DNA from 2 places in the Oleidesulfovibrio alaskensis DSM 16109 genome. Region 2 is predicted to be linked to the other one. Evidence: predicted binding sites of a transcription regulator. Region 2 holds the regulator's gene; the other holds the start of a gene.
What was found. Region 2 encodes sigma-54, which starts transcription at its own class of promoters, with help from an activator protein. Its sites were predicted from a motif close to CTGGCACGGNNNNTGCTT; they were not measured.

Region 1 (4,038 bases), on a different contig from region 2:
CATCAGGCGTGCGGAACAGCATGTCGTTGCGCGGATACCCGGTCTCCCATATTTCATCACATGCAAAAGCCCGCCCCAGCCCCGTTCCGGTGACAAAGGGCGACGTGGAGACAACCGCATCGTATCCCGAATAGCCCGCACGCAGCATCTGCCGTTTTTCCGCATCCATGTTCACGGCAGATTCCGCTTCCGGCATGCCTATCAGCTTCAGCGGAATACCATGCCACAACTGCAGTATCTGCGCGCCGGAAAGCAGAAAACGCGCCGGTGTCTCCATACGCCACCAGAAATCATCGCAGACCACTGCCTTTGCCCGCGGCAACATGGCTATGGCCTCTTCCGACGGAAACATGAGACACGGCAGTCCGGCGTCACGCAGCATGTCATAGTCATCGGCATGATGGGTAAGAAAGACCGAAGAAAACGGCTGCTCTGTCTGCACGCAGTGGCGGAACAGATATTTGGTATTGTCCATGAAGCGCCCGCCTATGCGCCCGATGAACACTGCAAGATTTTCCTTGGGTGCACGCTGCGATAGCGCCGTAAACAGGCTGCCGATATCGGTTCCCATCTGTTTCCCCGCAATTACGCGTCAGTTACGGGCAGAACGTCACGCACCTTCGTTAAAAAGACGGCGCGCCTCGTCCAGATCCCCTTTAAAGTCCACCTCAATGCACCGGTAATCGGAAATATCAACGGCCCGGTAAGGCGTTTTTTCCACCAGCATTTCCAGCGCCCGTTCAAAGTAATCGTCGGGGCGGCAGGATTCCAGCGCCGCAACCAGATCGGGCAGGCTTCCGCGCGAAACAAGATTAAGTCCCACGGCCTCACCTTCCGGATTCTCGACCTGCTTTGAAATGGCGGTTATGAAGCCTGCGGCATCCGTGCGGTACTTCACTTCCTCTTCTCCGCATTTTTTGCGGTCCACCGCCACGGCATTGCCCCCGGCCTGCATCAGACGCAGCGCCACCTCGGGGTCAAAAACCACATCACCGTTGGCCCACAGAATATCATCGTCCAGATCTTCTATGCCCGCAAGCAGACTCTTGGAAGTGTTGGTGATGTAAAACACCGGATTGTAGCGGAAGCACACATTGGGAAATTCTTCCATGAGCAGCGACTTTTTAAAGCCCACGACCACATGCACTTCTCTGATGCCTATCTCGCGCAGAATGCGTATCTGTCTGCCCAGAATGCACTCGCCCGAAGGCAGACGGGACAACGATTTGGGAAACGGTCTGCCAAGACGGCTTCCGACGCCGGCGGCAAGGATGACTGCTTTCATGTCATACGCCCCTGTGGCTAAAGGTAAGAAAAACGGCCCGGCCTGCGCAGAACCAAGCAAGTTGCATGCCACGTCCGGGCACAGTCTGCCCGGCACGGCCTGACACAGCCTGAAACTGCCAGAAACTGCCGGACGCTGCCCGCCGTGCGGCCCGTGACTGACTGACCGGCATCTGATATACAACCGGCAGGCGGGAGTCGCTGTCAAAACCCCGTCAGACCTCATACACCGGCCGCGGGCGGCTTGTTCCGCAGCGCGGCAGCAAGGAGCATCATGATAACCGTCACCGTACACATACCCGTCAAACCGCAGCATGCGGCGGACTTCATCAGCCATATGCATGCGCTGGCACCGGTGGTACGCGCCGAACAGGGCTGTCTGACGTACAACCTGTACACCGACCCGTACCGGCCTGATATGCTTTTCATGTACGAAGAATGGCAGGACATGGATGCGCTGCGCGCCCACCTTGAACAGCCCCACATGAACGAGCACCGCCGCACCACAAAAGACTGGCTTGCCGGCGATGTAACCCTGCACACAACCCGGAGCACTCCGGTAACGCTGTAGCCGGCGCGGCGCCTTCAGGCGGCAGTCTGCCTGCCGGAGCGGTTCCGGCAGACTGCGTCCGTGCTGTCTCCGCCACTGTCATGCACCGCGGCGGCATGCCGCGGCGTGCAGTGTCACAGCCAGCGGCGCCAGCGGAAATACACCAGCATGCCCCCCGCGACAGCCACCATGACGCCCAGCAGCACAAAATAGGCATACTCCACGTGCAGTTCGGGCATCACGTCAAAGTTCATTCCGTACACACCGGCAAGAAACGACAGCGGAATGAATACCGTGGAAAAAATGGTCAGAAACTTCATGATGTCGTTCAGTCTGTTGCCCACCGCCATGTTATAACTGTTCTGATGGTCGTTCAGCAGTTCGCGGTACACCTCCACGGCATCGGCGGTCATCTCGGCCATATCGGCAAGGTCGCGCAGAAAAGGCTGAATGCCCTCGCCCACAAGGCCGTTTTCCACCCGCGCCATGCGCAACGCGATTTCCCTCGCGGGGCGCACCGCCTTGCGTATGTAGGCCATCTCGCGGCGATAATGCGTTATCTCCTGCAGCAGTTCAGGCGTGGGGTCTTCAAAAATTTCGTCGTCCAGCTCTTCTATGCGCTCGCCCAGTGCCTCAATGGTTTTCAGATACCCCTCAAACACGCAATCCAGCAGCGCGTACAGCAGATAATCCGGCCCGTACCGCCGCAGTCTTCCTGTCTGCCCTTTCAACCGCTCGCGCACCGGCTCAAAAACCATTCCCGGACGTTCCTGAAAAGTAAGCAGACAGCCGTCGCTGAGCACGGCACTCAACTGGTCTGTCGTCACTGCCGAACGGTCCTGACTGAGTGAAGGCATTTTGATGGAAACAAAGACAATGCCGGGAAACTCTTCAAGCTTGGGGCGCTGACCTGTGTTCATGATGTCTTCAAGCACCAGCGCCGGTATGCCGAACAGCCCGCCCAGCGTTTCCATCAGTCCGGCATCGTGCACGCCGTCCACGTTGCACCACAGCACGGTATCGGGCCGCGTACGGCCGGCAAGCTGACCGGGGTGCTGCACAAAATCGTCGCGTGCCATGTCCGCATCGTATTCGATGACACGCAGACGCGGCGTATCTATTTTCTGTCTGCCTACAAAAACCAGAGCACCCGGCGGACGCCCCGCCCTTGTGTCCATCTTTTTCAGAAAACGGGCCATGATTCCTCCGTGGCAGGGCCGCCGGTGTTCACCGTGCGGGTGTGCCTGCGCCTGTGCCCTTCAGCATACACAACGATGCAGAAAAAAACAGTCCGCGCGGAAAACCGCGCGGACTGAGCACTCTCTGTTCTGCAGTACCGCTAACCCCGCCCGTCCGGCACCAGCCGCTGGGGCATGTCCGTGATGATGCAGCGCGCTCCGGCATCATGAAAACCGCGGGCTGCGGCGGCGTCATTCACCGTCCACACATTGACGGTTATGCCCAGCGCCGCCAGCTCGCGCACCAGCCCGGCATCGGTTACCGTATGGTCGGGATGGTACGACTGCGCCCCTATTCCCCGCAGGTATCCGGCTATGCCGCTGGCAGTGCCGTCCGCCGGGTGGGTTTCTTCTGGCGTTGCGCCTTCGCTCAGCAGCGCCAGAGGCACCTCGGGCCACTGGCGGCGGACTTCGCGCAGATACTCATGGCTGAACGAAGACAGCAGCACCAGTCCGGCGCAGTCTTCGGCCTGTATGATGTCAAGCACCTCTGTGATGATGCGCATGTCACCCGGGGAATGCACCTGTTCCTTTATCTCTATGTTGACGGGAAAACTATGTTCACGGGTGAAGCGCAGTGCTTCCGCCAGCGAGGGCACGGGCTGTCCTTCCATGGCTGCCAGCGCTCCGCGGGTCACTTCGCCCGACGCCACCGTACCGAAAGGATCCTTGCGGCCGAACCAGCTGCCCGCGTCAAGACTGCGCAGCTGCGCAAAATCATGCAGCGCCGTTTGCAGCACCGGGGCAGAACCGCCGTGCGAAAACAACCGCGCCGCATCGGTGGTGCGCGACAGGTCGTGGTCGTGAAAGACCACCGGCACACCGTCGCGCGAACGCTGCACATCCAGTTCCCAGCAGTGCGCGCCGCATGCAAGAGCCTTATGTGCGGCCAGCATGGTATTTTCCGGCGCAAGAGAACGTGCGCCGCGATGTGCGCACACAGCGTGCGCGGGAATCAGTTCATAA
Region 2 (4,038 bases):
TCTTCCTAGATGTCCCGCCGCAGAATGTACTGGGTCGCCGGTATGCTGATTCTGCTCACCGGCCTGCTGTTGTATGCGGCCATGGGGGCACGTCAGGTCAGTGAAGTGCGACGCTCTCTGACCGATGCCCAGCCTGCCGTGGAAGGTAATGTCGATCTGGCGCTGTCGGGTGTGCGCCTGAAGCAGGGCGAAAAAGGACGCGAACTGTGGACGCTGGAAGCTGAAAAAGCGTTTTATGACCAGCAGGGCGACACTGTACGCATCAAGCAGCCCGACATTGTCTATTTTCTTGAAAAACAAAACGACAACCTGAGTGTTAAAGCGCGCTGGGGCGAAATAAAGCAGAGCAGCCAGTCCATGCGTCTGTGGGACGATGTGGTTCTGGTGCAGACAGACAAAATGCTTAAAACATCTCTGCTGACCTACCTTGGCAGCTCCCGTGAACTGACCATGCCCGAAAAGGTATGGTTTGAAACCGGCGCCATGAACGGTACCATGCATGACGTGCTGTGGCTGCTGGACACTAACGTCATTAAAGCCCGCGGAAGCGTTGACATGGTTCTGTACCTTGAAGACGGCTTCAGCGGCTTAGCCCGAGGAGAAAAACGTCATGAACAGAATTAGCATAACAGGCCACATGATTATGGTGCTGCTTGCCTGTCTGGTTTTGCAGGCCGCCCCCGCCACCGCGGCAGAGGATATTCCCACCTCCATCACATCTAAGACCATGACTTATGACGCCAACGCCCAGCTGATCATTTTTGAACAGGATGTATACGTGCAGCGCGGTGAATTTGAACTGTGGGCGGACTCCATCTCCGTCTATCTGGACAAGAACGCCAGTGCCGCCGCGAAGCAAAACGACGCCGAAGGCCCTGCCATTGACGCCGGCCAGATCAACAGGCTGGTGGCCGAAGGTAACGTACGCATGAAGCAGCTGACGAAATCGGGAGAATGCCGCAAGGCCACCTACAAGGTTTCGGAAGGACTGCTTGTGATGGAAGGAGACCCCGTACTTCGCGACGAGGGCAACAGTATCGGCGGGCAGGAAATCAGGTTTTATGTGAACGAGAACAGAAGTGAAGTGTTGGGCGCGCCTGGTAAGCCCGTCAATGCGGTTTTTTCCGCCCCCAAAAGGATGAAGAAGTAAATGGCGGTCATTCAGGCTACAGGGTTGCGCAAGCAATACGGTTCGCGCGAAGTGGTCTGCGGCGTTTCCCTGAATGTGAAACAGGGGGAAATTGTCGGCCTGCTGGGCCCCAACGGCGCGGGCAAGACCACGACCTTTTATATGCTCATAGGCATTGTAAAGCCCAATGCCGGCGAGGTGCAGCTGGATGACCTGAGCATATCCGACTGGCCGCTGCATGAACGCGCCCGTATCGGTTTGAGCTATCTGCCTCAGGAAAGTTCTGTTTTTAAAAAACTCACTGTCACTCAGAATCTGCAGATGATTCTGGAACATGTGGGGTTGAGCAAAAAAGCTCAGCAGGCAAGAGCGCAGGAACTGCTTGAAGAGTTCGGCATCACCCACATCGCCGATTCATACGCCATGCACCTGTCCGGCGGTGAACGGCGGCGGCTGGAAATCGCCCGGGCCCTCATCCGCGCCCCGAAGTTCATCCTGCTTGATGAACCGTTTGCCGGCATTGATCCTCTGGCCGTGGATGATATTCAGGAAATCATCAAAAAACTGCGCGACAAAGGTATCGGGGTGTTGATCTCTGATCATAATGTACGTGAAACATTGAATATCTGCGACAGGGCTTATCTCGTTTACGAAGGAAGGGTCATTCTGGAAGGCACTCCGGAAGCCATTGTGGCCGATCCCAAGGCCCGCAGTGTCTATCTGGGAGAGGGCTTCTGCCTGTAAGTCCCCCGGCTCCGGTTGCATCACACAGATATATGTGGCAGAAAAGAGTCATGGAATGCATTTTGGAATGATTTTTGGATAACAGCACGGAATATACGTTTCCGCTGTCTCCGGCATCAGGGATTTGATATTCCCTGAGCAATAAAAACAAAATATATTCAGCTTTTATAATCTTAAGGATTCGGTTGAACAATGGCTTTAGAGTTACGACAGCAGCTTAAACTCGCTCAGCAGCTTGTGATGACGCCCCAGCTTCAGCAGGCGATCAAACTGTTGCAGCTTTCACGCGTCGAGCTCGTTGAAACCGTTCAGCAGGAACTGCTGGAAAACCCGTTTCTTGAAGAAACACAGGAAGAGCGCCCAGTCTCTCAGGCTGAAGAGAGAGCCCCGAGAGCAGAAGAAGCCGACCCTTTCCGTCAGGAATTGGTAAAGAATGCCGACTGGGAAAACTATCTTGGCGATTTTGCCAGTACCGGCAAACAGGCAGGCGGACGCGACGCGGAAGTGCCGGAAGAGATGACCGCCTTTGAGGCTCGTTTTTCATCCAGCCCCACGCTGGAAGGGCATCTCAGCTGGCAGCTGCGCTTGTCTTCCGCCACGGAAAAACAGCTGGACATAGCAGAGGTCATAATCGGCAACCTTTCGCCTGCGGGCTATCTGCAGGCGACGGTGGAAAACGTGGCGGAAATGGCCGGTGCCGGTACGGCAGAGGTGGAAGAAACGCTGCACCTGCTGCAGCGGCTTGATCCCGTGGGCATAGCGGCGCGTACTCCGCAGGAATGCCTTCTGGTTCAGGTCGAAGTGCTTGGATACGACCGCGACCCTGTGCTTGTCGAGCTGATCCGCGATCATCTGGAAGACCTGGAAAAACGACGGTACAAGCCTCTTCTCAGAAAATATCGTCTGGGAATGGACGACCTTAAAGAATATCTTGACCTTATCCAGACTCTTGACCCCATGCCGGGCTCCCGTTTCGGTAACGAACAGCCCGCGTATGTCAGCCCCGATGTCTACGTGTATAAAAGCGAGGATGATTTTATCATCCTGCTGAACGAAGACGGCCTGCCACATCTCCAGCTGAGTGAATTTTATAAAGAAGGCGTCAAGGGCTCCACTGATAAAGAAAAGGACTACGTGCAGGAAAAAATGCGCTCCGCCTCGTGGCTTATAAAAAGCCTTTATCAACGGCAGCGAACCCTGTACAAAGTAGTTGAGAGCATTATTAAATATCAGAGGGGTTTTTTCGAGGAAGGCGTATCCCGGCTTCGCCCGCTTATTCTCAAGGATATAGCGGACGATATAGGAATGCACGAATCAACCGTCAGCCGTATTACAACAAATAAGTATGTGGCTACCCCCCATGGTATTGTGGAGCTTAAGTATTTCTTTAACAGTGCACTGGCGTTAAATGACGGAACAGAGGTAGGTTCTGAAAGTGTGAAAGCGCTGATAAAGAACCTGATTTCTGAAGAAAATCCTAAAGAACCGCTCAGTGACGAAAAGATCGGAGAAATTCTTAAAGAAAAGTTGCAAGTCAATATTGCTCGAAGAACCGTGGCGAAGTATCGTACAGCTATGGGAATCCCTTCTTCTTCGAAACGAAAAGCTGTATTTTAGGCCAAAGGATTTCCGGCAGAAATGCCTGAACTGAATCTCTGGAGGTTTTTATGAACATCGCTTTCACTTTCAAGAACTTCGAGCCTTCCGATCACTTGAAAAAGTATGCCAACCGCCGTTTTGAAAAGCTCGGACGCTTTTTGAATAAGTCAGAAAACCTTGAGTTACAGGTTCTGTTGAGCGTTGATAAATTCCGGCACAAGGCGGAAGTACAATGCACGGGCGAGGGGTTGAATCTCTCTGCAGTGGAGCAGAGCGAGGATATGTATGCCACTATTGATCTTGTGCTGGATAAGCTGGAAGCACAGGTCAAGAAACACGCAGAAAAGACTAAGGATCGGCGCCGTTCCAGCAGTGATGACAGCGTGCGTATGGATGTGTTCAATTACAAAGACAATGACGGCGTGCGCGAGCGCACCATCATTGAAACTGATGAGATTGATCCCAAACCCATGCATATTGATGAAGCAGCCATGCAGCTTGAGGCGCTGGATTACGAGTTTCTCGTTTTCAAAAACGCGCAGAACAACCGCGTGAATGTCATCTAC

Region 1: H586_RS0107195 (phosphocholine cytidylyltransferase family protein) is a predicted target of sigma-54. The motif match lies at 1,340-1,357, and genes of this name have one in related genera.

The regions. Positions count from the first base shown of each region.
Region 1 covers NZ_AXWQ01000007.1:104,282-108,319, reverse strand. The annotation lists gene H586_RS18545 (CDP-glycerol glycerophosphotransferase family protein) at 1-571, opposite strand, end outside; gene H586_RS0107195 (phosphocholine cytidylyltransferase family protein) at 611-1,285, opposite strand; gene H586_RS18540 (putative quinol monooxygenase) at 1,559-1,855, shown strand; gene corA (magnesium/cobalt transporter CorA) at 1,969-3,033, opposite strand; gene H586_RS0107180 (glycerophosphodiester phosphodiesterase) at 3,174-4,038, opposite strand, start outside.
Region 2 covers NZ_AXWQ01000015.1:97,024-101,061, reverse strand. The annotation lists gene H586_RS0110405 (KdsC family phosphatase) at 1-9, shown strand, start outside; gene lptC (LPS export ABC transporter periplasmic protein LptC) at 10-624, shown strand; gene H586_RS0110395 (LptA/OstA family protein) at 611-1,150, shown strand; gene lptB (LPS export ABC transporter ATP-binding protein) at 1,151-1,873, shown strand; gene rpoN (RNA polymerase factor sigma-54) at 2,066-3,490, shown strand; gene hpf (ribosome hibernation-promoting factor, HPF/YfiA family) at 3,541-4,038, shown strand, end outside.